One region of the Schaalia sp. lx-100 genome, then DNA from elsewhere that is predicted to be linked to it. Evidence: riboswitches for the same ligand, from Rfam matches in the RefSeq annotation. Region 1 holds a riboswitch; the other holds the start of a gene.
What was found. Region 1 has a riboswitch for ZMP and ZTP ahead of glyA (serine hydroxymethyltransferase). Riboswitches for the same ligand answer to the same signal wherever they lie in the genome.
Positions count from the first base shown of each region.

Region 2: another riboswitch for ZMP and ZTP. It lies ahead of purH (bifunctional phosphoribosylaminoimidazolecarboxamide formyltransferase/IMP cyclohydrolase); the one in region 1 lies ahead of glyA (serine hydroxymethyltransferase).

Region 1 covers NZ_JAJNRP010000001.1:202,698-210,241, reverse strand. Annotated here, with positions in the region: gene LRP54_RS00820 (cation diffusion facilitator family transporter) at 1-335, opposite strand, end outside; gene purU (formyltetrahydrofolate deformylase) at 468-1,334, shown strand; ZMP/ZTP riboswitch at 1,522-1,604, shown strand; gene glyA (serine hydroxymethyltransferase) at 1,669-2,958, shown strand; gene LRP54_RS00805 (bifunctional methylenetetrahydrofolate dehydrogenase/methenyltetrahydrofolate cyclohydrolase) at 2,955-3,860, shown strand; gene LRP54_RS00800 (SHIRT domain-containing protein) at 4,096-7,544, shown strand, end outside.
Region 2 covers NZ_JAJNRP010000003.1:53,831-61,374, reverse strand. Annotated here, with positions in the region: gene purH (bifunctional phosphoribosylaminoimidazolecarboxamide formyltransferase/IMP cyclohydrolase) at 126-1,868, opposite strand; ZMP/ZTP riboswitch at 1,892-1,977, opposite strand; gene LRP54_RS03070 (cell division protein PerM) at 2,121-3,656, opposite strand; gene sucD (succinate--CoA ligase subunit alpha) at 3,745-4,671, opposite strand; gene sucC (ADP-forming succinate--CoA ligase subunit beta) at 4,690-5,865, opposite strand; gene LRP54_RS03055 (ATP-dependent helicase) at 5,997-7,544, opposite strand, start outside.

The sequences.
Region 1 (7,544 bases):
ACAGCCATATGCGCGGCATCTGCTGCTAAAGATAAAGAACCTGACAGGGATGAGGCAATGATCTCAGCCAGGAAAACACTTAAAGTGATACCGAGGGCAAGGCTGAGACGAATTGTGGAGGATACGCCCTGCACATGATTGTGTTCATGGTTATGTGAATGCTGGTGAGCGTGGGCTGATGTGTGTGGGCGCGGAGAAGAAGTCGTGCGCTGATGGAGTTCTCGGCGTGAAGGAAATAAGGGAGCGTGTGTATGCGTTGCGTCTGTGGAAGGAATACAGGGGTTCTGAGGGTGTGTTAAATCCTGTGGCAGGTTTTCAGAATCTGTAGAAGCCATTCCTTAAACATACCCGTGAGGGGTATTGAAATCAATGCTGGAATCCTCAGCTCAAAATACCTGCCCAGCAATGATGCTCATGTTTATGGGCCTGTATGACGTGAAAGTAGTGGAAGCGTTACCCTAATGTGCATGACTGACACAACTTCGCAGCGTATTAAACTGGTTGTCACTCTTTCGTGCCCTGACCAGCCAGGTATTGTCCATGCAGTGACAGGTGTGATGACCGGGAATGGATGCAATATTATCCAGTCCCAGCAATTTGGTGACCCTGATTCAGGCCTGTTTTTTATGCGCGTGGAGGTTGATTCCCCTGTCGGTCGTGAACCTGTGGAAACTGGACTAACTGAAGTAGCAGAGCGTTTTGGTGCCCAGTGGAATGTAGATGAACTGGGACGCCCTTTACGTACGGTCATTATGGTGTCGCGTGAGGGACATTGCCTGCAAGATTTACTGTACCGTCAACGCACTCAAGGGCTACCGATTGATGTAGTGGCAGTTGTGGGTAATCACCCGGATTTAGCGCCTGTCGCTCAATTTTACGGGATTCCTTTCCTTCTGGTCCCCGTCACGCCGGAAAGCAAAGCGCAAGCTGAACAACGACTCCTTGACCTTGTTGATGCTGAAAAGGTTGAGCTTGTTGTTTTGGCGCGATATATGCAGATTATTTCCGAACGCGTATGCGAAGTAATGGCAGGCCGGATCATTAATATTCATCATTCTTTCCTGCCAAGTTTCAAAGGTGCTCGGCCATATGCGCAGGCTCATGATCGCGGTGTGAAACTGATTGGTGCAACCGCCCATTACGTAACGCCGGATCTTGACGAAGGGCCAATCATTGAACAGGATGTGACCCGAGTATCTCACGCTGATTCTACTTACGACATGGTGGCTTTAGGGCAGGACGTGGAACGTCGTGTACTGGCTCAAGCTGTGCGTTGGCATAGTGAACACCGCGTGCTGCTGGATGGGGCGCGTACGGTAGTTTTTTCACGCTAACTCGACAATTCATTCGCCCTTCGTAAGCAGGTCAAGTCACGTATTGTGCGCTTATATGCGCGTAGCCCACTCCGTTTCACTTGCTTTCAGAGGGCCATTGTTCCCTGTGTGAATGTGGTGGATTTCCTGCTAGGAGTGTCCGGATTTTCTGGAGAGAAACCACATGGTAGTGCTATCTGCGCTAAGCTGAACAAGTCGTGACTGGCGCACAGGTGGGGGACCACCGGGGAGCGATTATGGAGGTCGTGGCCGCCCGCCTGGGCCTGACTCCGTGGTAGTAAGTACATGTACTACCGCTAGTGAAAGACAGCACTGACAACGCATAGGAGATCACATGGATCGTCTGAACGACCTTACTTTGGCTGAACTTGACCCCGAAATTCGTGCGGTCCTGGACCAGGAACTTCAACGGCAACGCTCGACATTAGAAATGATTGCCTCAGAAAACTTTGTTCCACGCGCTGTTTTAGAAGCGCAAGGCTCAGTCCTCACCAATAAATATGCGGAAGGCTACCCAGGTCGTCGTTACTATGGCGGATGTGAATTTGTTGACATAGCAGAAAATCTCGCAATCGAACGAGCAAAACAAGTCTTTGGTGCAGATTACGTGAATGTGCAGCCTCATGCGGGTGCTCAAGCAAATGCTGCTGCTCTGATGGCAATGGCAAATGTTGGCGATACAATCCTTGGTTTGTCTTTAGCTCACGGCGGTCATTTGACGCACGGGATGAGAATTAATTTCTCAGGGAAAAACTACAATGCGCTCGCCTATGAAGTTGACCGTGAAACCATGCGTATTGAACCTGAAGCAGTACGTGAAGTAGCTGTACGTGAACGCCCGCGAGTCATTATTGCTGGATGGTCTGCGTATCCTCGTCATTTAGATTTCCAAGCATTCCGTGATATTGCTGATGAGGTAGGGGCTGCTTTATGGGTGGATATGGCTCATTTTGCTGGTCTTGTTGCTGCAGGTTTGCATCCAAATCCGGTGCCTTTTGCAGATATCACCACGACAACTGTTCATAAGACACTGGCTGGTCCACGTTCAGGTATGATCCTTTCCTCACGCGGGGAACAATGGGGCAAGAAACTAAATTCCGCCGTATTCCCAGGCCAGCAAGGCGGTCCATTAATGCATGCGATTGCAGCGAAAGCTATCGCAATGAAGATCGCTCAGACCGAAGAATTCCGTGATCGTCAGCGTCGTACTTTGGAAGGTGCGCAGATCATCGCGCAGCGTCTGAATGAACCGGATGCTCAAGCGGCGGGGATACGCCTTGTAACCGGTGGTACAGACGTGCACTTGGTTTTGGTGGATCTTGTTCGCTCTCAGTTGGACGGGAAAGCAGCAGAGGACCTCTTACATGCGGTTGGTATCACAGTGAATCGTAATGCGGTTCCTTTCGATCCTCGTCCTGCGATGACCACATCTGGTTTGCGTATTGGTACTCCCGCATTGGCGACTCGCGGATTTGATGCGCAAGACTTCGCAGAGGTTGCTGACATCATTGCGACTGCGCTGGTACAAGGGGCATCAGGGGTATCTGTCGATGTTGATGCTTTGCGTGCACGTGTGGGGCGTTTGACTGATAAACACCCCTTGTATGCGGGTCTTAATCAATGAGGGCGCCTTGGGTAGGTCCAGCACGTCTCCTTGACGGAGTAAAGGTGGCCTCAGCAATAAAAAATGAGCTTAGTCAGCGCGTAGGCCTCCTGCATGAACGCGGTGTTGCTCCTGGTCTTGGCACTATTTTGGTAGGTGAAGATCCAGGTTCGGTTGCATATGTTGCGGGGAAACATCGTGACTGTTCTGAAGTGGGTATTGAATCAATACGCGTGGATTTACCAGCCGATGCATCGCAAGGTGATATTGAGGCGGCAATAGATCAATTGAATGAGGATCCCTCATGCACGGGATACATTGTTCAATTACCTTTGCCTAGGGGTATTGATACGAATGCTGTGCTGGAACGTATTGATCCAGCAAAGGACGCGGATGGCTTACATCCGATGAATCTTGGCCGTTTGGTGTTGCGCGCAAATGAACCGATTGATTCTCCGTTGCCCTGTACTCCACGTGCTGTCATTGAGTTGATGGAACGCCACGGGATTACTTTGGACGGTAAAAATGTCTGTGTCATTGGGCGTGGCGTGACGGTGGGGCGTTCTATTGGCCTGCTGCTGACACGTCGCGCAGTGAATGCGACGGTGACGTTGTGCCATACGGGGACACGTGATCTTGCGGGCCATGTGCGTCAGGCGGATGTGGTTGTTGCTGCTGCGGGTTTTGCAGGACTAGTGAAACCGGATATGGTGAAACCGGGTGCGGTAGTTTTAGATGTCGGCGTTTCACGCGTGTATGACGAGGCCACAGGGAAATCGCGTTTGCATGGTGATGTTGCTGATGGGGTAGATGAAGTTGCTTCGTGGCTTTCACCAAATCCTGGTGGAGTGGGACCGATGACTCGTGCGCTTTTGCTGATGAACGTGGTTGAAGCTGCTGAACGTCAGGTAGCAATGCGCTGAGCGTATCTGTTTTCTTTGGGGGCATGGTGTAGATTGCACTGTGCCCCCAAAATATGTGCAGATTGCACTTATGATGTACTGAATGACAGCTGGTATAGCATGCGTATGCCCTTTGCTGGCTGAGAAAATATAGGACAGAGCGACTACGTTGTTGTATGGACCATTTGGTCAACTAGTATGCGCTTTTACTACAATGGTATTGATATTTATTTGACACTGAAGTTTGAGAGATTTTATGCGACGCGTAGTGGTTGTGCTGTTTTCTGTCCTGTGCCTGTGTATGTCGGGCCTACTTGCACCAGCCTATGCGGCCAGTGGATTGGATCAGACACAGGTGGCTGAGGTGATTGCCAATGTGCGTTCAACTTTGAGCGCCTTAACCTATGATTCGCCTCAAGTGGCAGGAAAAATCGCGCCCTCACGATTCTCGTATGCCGATGTGACACATAAGCGCATTGCGATTGCTAAAGCAACTGGCCGTAACTTTGTGGAGGTCACAGAGGATGAGGCAAAGCAGGAACTTCATAAGGAATACGTGGCGGGTTCTGGATATGCCCAAGCGTTTGCTGATGTGCAAGCAAACCTTGAGACGTATCTTGCCCAGGTGATTTCCTCGGACTCGCAAAATAGTGGGCGTGACGCTGACTACTACACCAGAACAATTCAGGCTAAACCTGCTGAATTGTTGCTTGGCTTAGCATATGAGCAGCGCCTGTATGACTTTGATTATGGGCAGGTAAATTTTGCTCAGGGCCTACGCACTTCAGGTTCATTTGGTAAAGCCTTCAATCCCCTTGATGTTGCCATCGCTTTAGGGTCGCAAACCGGCGATCAATATGCGATGTCTAAGAATATTGACACATTTACCCGCATACTTGCTGGCACAGTGAGTAACGAGCGAACACTTGACGGTTTCATTAAGAGCGTTGTTCCTGCTGACCAGGTTGATGACTGGTATGCGGGTCAGCTCACTGCGCATGGAAATACTGTCGCAGAAAATGCAAGCCCCAGCATTGCTGATGGTATCTATCGCTTGTATTCAAAAATGGTGTCGTCACGAAAACTCCTGTCTTATTTTTTGCCGCTGGTCACGCGAACCAATAGTGACATGTACGTGCTCTCGAATGTGTCCTCGGTGAGTTGGGGTATGCGTGAAGGGTATGTTGCGGATAAGACCAATACCTCCGATATGGCAACATTCAAAGAACGTGTTGCCCAGCGCGGTCAAGACCAAGCTGCCTATGTTGATTTTTGGGCGCGTATGGTGCCTGAATTTGCAGGAAATTTGAAAACTGACCGTATCGTCACAGAAGGTTACTTTGTGGCTGGCCGTGGGAGTGGTGAAGCCGCATGGTCACCCCAAGGGGGAGCAAACGCGGCTGAAGCGGTCAAGGCTTTCTTTGGTCCAATGAAGCTGTGGTCAGCTCATAAGCATGTTGGTGCTGAAGCATCAGGTAATGACATTACGTTCTGGACAGCACGACTTTTGAATGATACTGGCAGCTCAGCCTACAGTCACGAGCTGACTCATCAGCTTGCACAAAACCCTCCTCATGCGTATCTCAAAGGCAATAGGCACCGTTCAGGTACGTCAACAGAGCTGTTACCACGTGGCTTGTATGAAACTTTGGAAAATAACGACCCGATCTATCAGTTGAACCAGATCATGAACTGGCCGGCCAGTGGATATGCAAATTCAACGGTCACCTCATTTACTGATGAGAGTTCCGTGAAAAACTACATGAAGAACCTACTGGATGTGACCAACACTCTTGACCTGATCGAAGCTCAAGAAATACTTGCGCGTGATGCAGTAACGAAACAGAAATGGTTCAACATTGTTACTCTCACCCCAAGTAACAGACCCTATACGGGCAAGTATGATGAAAATTTCACAGTTTCACGTGAGGAAGATGCCGTGAACTGGACATCTATTAATGACCTCGTTGATGCGAATGCTGTTGTTTCTCGTTATGAAGCTGTCGGTTTAAGGCATGTAGGCACGGTTCCCTATAACAGCTATCCGACGGTCCCCTTATTCAGCCCACTCTTTGGTGCGCCTCAATCACCTGAAGGCGCGACGGGTGATGTCCATATACGACGTATCGCTTGGGAACTCCTTGGTGAGTACGGGTTTAGCAACGGTTGGGTTCCTTACCTGTCTGACCAATACAAACCAGCAGGTACACCAGAAGGTGCTCTCTTTGCTGATAGTGAAGTGCTCAAGAAAATCAGTCCCTACAGCTCAGATGCTGAATTCCGTAAAGCAATGTTTGCTCAGCGTGAAGCTAAGCTCGATCAGCTTTCACCAGTGAAGATCACCTACGGTGGACAGACCATCACGATTGAAAATGCAGCCAAGCTACGCGAGTTGATGAAAACGGCTGTGGATCAAGACCTTGCAAACACTCGCACAGGTGTACGTGCAAAAGACACTTATGTTGAACAGTTGAAGTCTGCTATCTACCTCGCGTATAAGGCGCAAACGAACGAGTTCACAACCTCGATCTACAGTGCGCCGACCACATATCACGTGACCTATCGTTTCGAGGGTGATGTGCCGCAGGATGTGACTGTGCCCGTTGTAACGCAAGAGTACAGGAACGGAGATACTGTACAAGCTGCGCTTGTGACCTCAACCAGTCCTGAACACAATGGTGTGGATGGTACATGGGCTTTTAATGGATGGAAACTAGCCGGTAGCGATGATATTGTCACGCAAGCATCGGTGACAGATCACGATATTGAGTTTGTAGGATCGTGGACATTCACACCTCACACCTACACTGTCACCTACCGGATTGATGGTGATACGCAGCCGGAAAATTCCCCCGCTGTGCCCGTTGATAACAACACGTACACCACAGGAGAAAACGTCACCGTTAATCCGGCTCTCGCAACGAGCGCCACAATGAACAATGGTGTACCCGGCACGTGGACTTTCAACGGATGGATGTATAACGGAACTATCGTTGAACAGCTAAAAGTCAATAAAGCGAATGTGGAACTTGTGGGTATGTGGGTATTCACGCCCGCACACCAGCACACGGTCACGTTTGTTTACAAGGCTGCTGATACTTCTCCGGCTTTACCTGCTGAATTGAAAGCTCCTGAAGCGGCCTCTGGCTATGAAGGTCACAGTGTGACGATGCCTGACCAGCCTCAAGACTATAAGGACACTCAGGCTGATGGCACGTGGCATTTTGTTGGGTGGAACCCGACTATTCGCACTTTTGGCAGTGAAGATGTGACTGTGACGGGTACGTGGACTTTCGCGAGCAATCAGCACACTGCGACTTTCACGTATCGTAGTGGTACTGAGGGTAAGGTTTTGCCTGCTTCACTTGCTGCGCCTGCGCCTGTTGCGGGTGTGAAGGGTGATGTGGTGAGTGCGCCTGTTCCTGTGCCAAATACTGTGGCTGAGGGTGATGGCGTGTGGTCTTTCACTGGGTGGGATCATGATTCTCAGACTTTCGGTGTTGGGGATCTGGCTTTTGCTGGTACGTGGACGTATGCGGAAAACCAGCACACTGCTACTTTCACTTACCAGTCAGGAACACAGGGTAGGGATCTTCCTGCGTCTTTGGTTCATCCACAAAATCAAACTGGTGCTCAAGGAACCGTGGTGAACGCCCCAGCACCTGAGTCGGCTAGTGTGGCTGATGCTGATAATGACGGTGTGTG
Region 2 (7,544 bases), on a different contig from region 1:
ATGCTACCTGCCCGTCAGGCTATATCGCCTCAAACAGCCGCTAAGAGAGAAATATCGCGCCAACACCTAGGCTGGTAACCTCACGCCCGCAGTGTTTACCTGCTGTTCCCGCAAGCCCCTATTCTTCAGTGCGCGAAATGCCGTGTCCCTGTGAAGTACATGGTGATGCCAGCCTGCGTAGCCGCGTCAATTGATTCCTGATCTCGCACAGAACCGCCTGGCTGAACTACAGCTTTCACGCCCGCATCAATCAGGGTTTGTAAACCGTCAGCGAATGGGAAGAAAGCATCCGAAGCCGCAACCGCCCCTTCACTGCGTTTCAGTGGGGAATGATCCAAGAGGTCGTCTGCACGCGCCCCACCGGCACTAGCCACCTGATCGGTTCCGTGAGCTGCAGCATCCCCGGTTGAGCGTGAACTTAAAGTATTGGCTCGTTCCACAGCGAGCTTACATGAGTCCACACGGTTAACCTGCCCCATACCTACGCCAACAGAGGCACCATCTTTCGCAAGTAAAATAGCGTTTGAACGGACAGAGCGCACACAACGCCACGCAAATACGAGGTCACGCAGAGTCTGCGAATCAGCCGGTTGGCCTGCCACACATTCCCAATGCGCAGGGTCATCCCCTGCCTCGGTTACATCGTCTTGACGTTGAACAAGCAAACCACCACTGATTTGCTTAAATTCATATCCGCCACGCACTGGAGGTTTCACAGCAAGTACGCGGAGGTTCTTTTTAGTTTTGAGGATTTCTAAGGCCTGCGCTTCGTAAGCCGGAGCAATCACGACCTCAGTGAAAATCGGAACGATTTGCCGAGCCGTTTCCGCATCAATCATGCGATTTGCTGCGATAACGCCTCCGAAAGCTGAAACGGGATCACATGCGTGGGCTTGACGATGAGCAGCGGCAATAGTATCAGCGATAGCGATACCGCACGGATTTGCGTGTTTGATGATGGCAACGCATGGTTCCTCATGGTCATATGCTGCGCGTAAAGCCGCGTCACCATCTGTGTAGTTGTTATACGACATCGGTTTACCGTTCAGTTGCACCGCATGGGCGATGCCTTCATAGGGTTCAGCTTGTTCTGCAGTAAACTCTCCGTTCTTTTGTGCTGCTTCTTCGGCGGAGCGAGCACTGTAAACAGCTGCTTTTTGATGTGGATTTTCACCATAACGTAAGGTTTGAATGAGGGTGAAAGTATCTGAGAGCTGCCTTGGGAATTCAGCAGTATCACCGTTTTCATTCACTTGTTCACTAAACCATTGGGCAACAGCCGTGTCGTACAGTGCGGTGTGTTTGAAAGCTGCTGCTGCCATTGCGCGGCGTTGGAGCAAAGTGAATCCATTGCTTTGTGCAGCTCGTACAAGAGCATCGTATTGGGCGGGTGAGGTTACTACTGCAACTGACGGGTAGTTTTTTGCTGCGGCACGCACCATTGAGGGGCCACCGATATCAATTTGTTCGACACATTCATCAGGTAAAGCCCCGCTGCTCACAGTATCTGAGAAGGGATACAAGTTGCAGACTACCGCATCAAATGGTGCGATATGTAGCTCATCAAGTTGTTGGCGATGATCGGCTTTACGCTGGTCAGCAAGGATGCCTGCATGTATTTTCGGGTGGAGGGTTTTCACTCGCCCTTCTAATATTTCCGGAAAGCCCGTCACGTTATCCACAGGGGTTACTGGAATTCCCGCATCCGCTATCCGAGCAGCGGTAGAGCCAGTCGATACGATTTCTACGCCAGCTTCATGCAGGTGTGCAGCAAGGCTTTCCAGCCCTGTTTTGTCGTAGACAGAGATCAGTACGCGAGTGATAGGGCGAAAGTCGATTGATTCCAGATGATCGAGACGAACGGACACGATATCCTCCATGGTTTATCTAGCCCAGGCGCCCAGGCGGGCGACGCCTCGAAGGGCAGTGCGACTACTCCCCGGTGGTGAACCACCCTCGCCAGTTGCAGCCTCTTGCATTTAGCAGTCTAGTACCCTTTATGCTCCTAGGGGTGATATCGCAGTTTTCTGGTCGCTCTGCCTGTTGTCTGCCAGTTATACGTGGAGGCGACATCCTTATTTTCAGTTTTTTCGCATAAAAGAGGTGATGCTGCGGGCAGGTTAGGAGTCTTCAGTTTTTATTTCAGTGGATGAGCTATTTTCCACACGAGGATCATCACCGGGACGCGATTGAGATACTTCCTGTGGGCCCGGCTCAGATACTTCACTATTTTCAGTGACACCTGCTGGCTTTCCCTGTTGTTTTTGCATATGTGAGGCTTCAGTAAGGGCAGGTTTGCTGTGTTTTTCTTGCTCTGTGCTGTCCTTTTCGTCCTCTGAATTTTCTTTCGCTGATTCATGCGTATTTTCCGTAAAGTCTGCGCTAGGCTCCTCAGGGTTCACCTCAGCAGAATCTAGTGGGTCTACTAAAGCGGCTTCCGCAAGAACAGAGGTATCCCGAGCGTCCCGGTATTCTGCTCGCATGCGCTGGCACTGTGTACGTGCCCATCCCACAGTGGCAGGGTGAGCGATCAGAACGCACACAGTGATCGCCCCGCACATTGCGAGGACCAATAAGCTGGGTGCGCGCCATATGTCCGGCCCGAGGATACTCATGCGTTCAGACCCAATATGCATACGAGAAGCTCCGGCAACACCCACACTGAGAAGCCACAGGGTCACACTCATCGTGAGGAGGCTTCCGGCCTGTGCCCGTATAGAAGGTTCACACGCACGCATACGCACATAGATTCCGTATGCGCATCCGGCGGCAATAAGGAAAACAATGACCCACGCGCCCGTTGTTTGCGCAGGAAGCGCACCTAAAAGAGGGACAACCGGTATTGGAGCTACCGGTGTTGATGTTGGAGAATGAAGGGCGTCTGCCCCCACATAAAAACCTGCACCGGTCAGCCATGACACAGCCCAGACGATAGCTGTCGGCATGAACATGAGCTGAGCCATGACCGTCATCACTGTGTCATAAGTTGAAGAAATAAAGAAAAGCTCGTGTATGTGAACGATCCGATCCCATGCCGCCCATACTGCACAAATGAGCGACATAAAGCCTACGCCCGCTGCCCCAAGAGCTGCAAGAACACCCAAACGCAACCCGTGTTTTACCCAATCGGGAATCCGTATCTGCACGTGTTTATTGACACTCGAACTCAGGAGAGACCATATTACAGCGATTATGGGGAGGATGAGGCTGCCCACAATAGTCGTATGCCATTGCAGGTGATCTGAGGTTCCCGCAGCGAGCGCACATGATGTGAGAGCAAAACCAATCACAGCCCACCATTGTGAAATTGCAGGAAAACGGCGGCTTGATATCAGAAAAGCTCTGAGGAATAGCAGCACGATAAGGCAGATCAGTGTGGGGATCACACGAATGTGGGTGCCACTCATGTTCAGCGTCCCGCCCAGGACGAGCCCCCATAGGTCGCCTCCTGTAGCGAAAGCATCCGACCAGGTTGCAGATTTCAGCCACGGATTCGCAGCGATACTCCAGTAGGTTGCCATCACCATCACTATGACAAGCCCCCAGCTGACAAGTGCTGCTTGCACACCTGAAAGCATTGCTCGCGCCCAGCCGTCGGGCAGACGGATGTGAATGACTGGGCGCGCTTGGGCTTCAATAGTTTTTGTTTCGCTCATCAGGTCAATACTGCCTTGGACGTGGGTCAGCCACCTACCGGAAGCGCCGATAGATGGCTGATTACTTCTGTGAGGAAGCTCGAAATATTTAGCTGAGGGCTTGTAATGCTTCACGAGCGAGAAGAGCTGTTTGTGATGGGGTCCTCCCGACTCGTACACCGACAGCTTCAAGAGCTTGGGCTTTGGCTGCTGCTGTTCCGGAAGAACCTGACACGATGGCTCCTGCATGTCCCATTGTTTTACCTTCAGGTGCAGTAAAGCCAGCGACATATGCGACCACAGGTTTTGTCATGTTTTCGCTGATCCATGCGGCAGCGCGTTCTTCTGCGTCGCCTCCGATTTCACCGATCATGACCACTATATCTGTGTCAGGGTCAGCTTCAAAAGCAGCGAGCGCATCAATATGTGTTGTTCCAATTACCGGATCACCGCCGATTCCTAGGCATGTGGTAAAGCCGATGTCTCGCAGCTCAAACATCATTTGATAGGTTAGTGTGCCGGATTTGGATACGAGTCCAATGCGCCCTGGTCCGGTGATATCGGCCGGGGTGATACCGACGTTGGATTGTCCGGGGCTGATAATTCCTGGGCAGTTTGGACCAATCAGACGTACACCTTTGTTCAGTGCGTGGTTCACACATGCTGTGGAATCAGCAACGGGAATGCCTTCTGTAATCATGACCAGAGTGCCAATTCCTGCATCAATTGCTTCATATGCAGCGTCTTTGGCGTAGGCAGGTGGAACGAATATGACAGATACATCCGCTCCTGTGGCTGCCATGGCTTCTGCAACTGTCCCGTACACGGGTACTTCGTGCGGGCCGTCGTGTACTTGGTCAGCGCATGGGCCGTAACCTTCAACTGTGAAAGTAACTGTTGTTCCTGCTTTACGTGGGTTCACACCTGCCACTATGTGGGTACCTGCATTGAGCATACGAGCGGTATGTTTCATACCTTCTGATCCCGTCATTCCTTGGACGATTACGCGGGAGTCAGCGTGGAGGAAAATCGACATCGGTGTTCCTTTCAGCTTTTAGTTCTGGGATGCGGCGAGTTCGGCGGCAAGGCGAGCAGCGCCGTCCATGGTGTCAGCCATGTGGACGAGGGGATGATGGGCGGCTTCGAGGATTGCGCGTCCTTCGAGGACACGGTTCCCGTCCAAACGCACAACGATGGGTTTTGTGGCCGCGTTTCCTAGGGTGTCAAGTGCGCCAATAATGCCTTGAGCTACTTGATCGCATGCGGTGATTCCACCGAAAACGTTGACAAAAACTGCGCGAACTTGATCGTCACCAAGGATGACATCTAAACCTTGGGCCATGACTTGGGCTGAAGCGCCACCGCCGATATCTAAGAAGTTTGCTGGCCGCATACCGAGGTCTTTTCCGGCCATTGCGACGACATCTAGTGTTGACATGACCAGGCCTGCACCATTTCCGATAATGCCGACTTGTCCTTCGAGGCGCACGTAGTTCAGGCCGGCTTCTTTTGCTTGTGCTTCACGGGGGTCTTCAGTGCGCGTATCAACAAGCTGAGCGTGGTCCAGATGACGGAAAGCAGCGTTATCGTCAAGGGTTACTTTTCCGTCAATGGCGAGGATATTTCCTTGAGCGCTCAGAACCAGGGGGTTTACTTCAACGAGTGTGGCATCTTCATCTCGGTAGGTTTCCCACAGTTTTACGAGGACAGGGGCAACTTTTCCCGCGGTTTCGTCAGCGAAACCAGCGTCTGAGAGAATTTTCAGTGCAACGTCATGGGTAATGCCTAAGAGCGGATCGAGTCCTTGACGGATCAGAGCGTGTGGACGCTCGGCCGCTAAGGTTTCAATGTCCATGCCGCCTTCACGTGAACACATCGCAAGGTGTTGACGTCCTGCCCGGTCAAGGAGAATGGAGAAATAGTATTCTTCAGCGATATCAGCGCCGCAGGCTATAAGGACTGTATGTACGGTGTGGCCTTTAATGTCCATACCGAGGATCGCTTCAGCTTTTTCTTTCGCTTCGTGTGCGGTGCGCGCAAGTTTCACACCGCCAGCTTTGCCGCGTCCACCAGTTTTCACTTGCGCTTTGACGACCACAAGGTCTGTGTGCGTCAGTAAAGTCTGTGCTGCGTCATAGGCTTCTTCTGGTGTGGTTGCAACAATGCCCGGTAAGGTTGGCACGTCGTGACGTGTAAATATGTCTCGTGCTTGGTATTCGTAGAGGTCCACCTTGTGTCCCTTCAGGTTGTGGCGTAAGGGGAGGATGTTAAACATATCGCTCAACATCGAGACGTTCTTCTTAAGAGTAACGCGATCTGGGCCATTCGTCCCGTTTTTGGTTCATTTTAAGAAAAGTCTTTTCATATTTTCTGCATCGGAGCCATTCGGACAAGTAAACGTTTTTCTGTCCCAGCAAAATCAACCCGCGCAATAGCCCGAGGGCCTTGCCCTTCAACACCTATGACTGTGCCTATCCCAAGGGTCGTATGACGGACTCGATCCCCTGCTGAAAGTTCCAATGATGGCGCACCTGCGCTAGGAACAGAAGCAGTTGAGGTGTCGCTTGCCGTTGCAGAAGTAATCTGTGACATTCCCATACGTTGTACTGTGCGCATACGCGGGGCCACTGTAAAAGATGCCTTATATGACGAGTACCCGGCACCTAAGATATGACCTTCATCTTCCTGAGATGCAGATGAGGAATATCGCTGAGATCCTACTTCTTTGCCGTAACGAATTTTTTCCATTGAGCTACGCGCACGTCTGAATTCAAGTAATTCCGTTGGTATATCGCTCAGGAACATTGAGGGGGGCATTTCTTGCGGTGCTCCCCACGAGGTGCGAACTGCCGCACGAGTCAGATAGAGACGTTCCCGCGCACGTGTGATAGCAACATATGCTAAACGGCGTTCTTCAGCCAGCTCGGATGTGTCAGAGAAGGAACGCTGATGCGGGAAAGTGCCATCTTCCATACCGGTGACAAATACTGTGGGAAATTCTAGGCCTTTTGCTGTGTGTACTGTCATTAATGTGACTTCCCCGTGGGTTCCGTCTTGGGAAGGCACTTGATCTGAGTCAGCAACTAAAGCCACTCTTTCTAAGAAATCCACAAGGAAACTTTCCGGGTGGGCAGAAGAAAAGTCTTGAGCAACTGAATGAAGTTCTGCAAGGTTTTCTATTCGTGAGGCATCTTGCACATCTTCACTTTCCCGTAACTGTTTAATATATCCGGTTGTGTCAAGAATATTTTCAAGAATGTGAGCACTCATTCCTCCGCGGCTATCACAGGTGCGGCATACTTCGATGAGGCCCCAGAGTCGTGCCACTGATTGAGCAGCACGAGGCGTTAAACCGGTAACTTCCGGTATGTGTTCTTCTTCAGTGTGACGCTCCGCAGCAGAATATTCGCGCGGCTTTGTCCCGTGTTCTGATTTTTCAGATTGAGCAAAAGGCTGGATCTGCGTTCCTGTTTCGTCGCATAGTCCTTCACCTTCACCTAACGGCCGCCCGCATGAAAGCCACACATGGCGAAGTGCTTGTCCAAATGAAATGCCATAACGGTCAGCATGTGCGCTCAGTGCGGCTTCTGCTTTTGCGCCCAATCCGCGACGAGGAACATTCAGGATACGGCGTATTGCTACAGCGTCGTCAGGATTTGAGACGACGTGCATATACGCTAAAGCGTCTTTAATTTCTTTACGCTCATAAAAGCGTGTACCCCCCACTATTCGATAGGGAATACTTTGCCTGACTAATAATTCTTCAAATGCGCGCGACTGTGAGTTAGTCCGATAGAAAATAGCAATATCACCCCATTTCGCGCCTTGATCGGCAAGACGATCAATTTCCGAAATCACAAAACGTGCTTCATCACGATCAGAATCTGCCACATCCACAACAATCGGTTC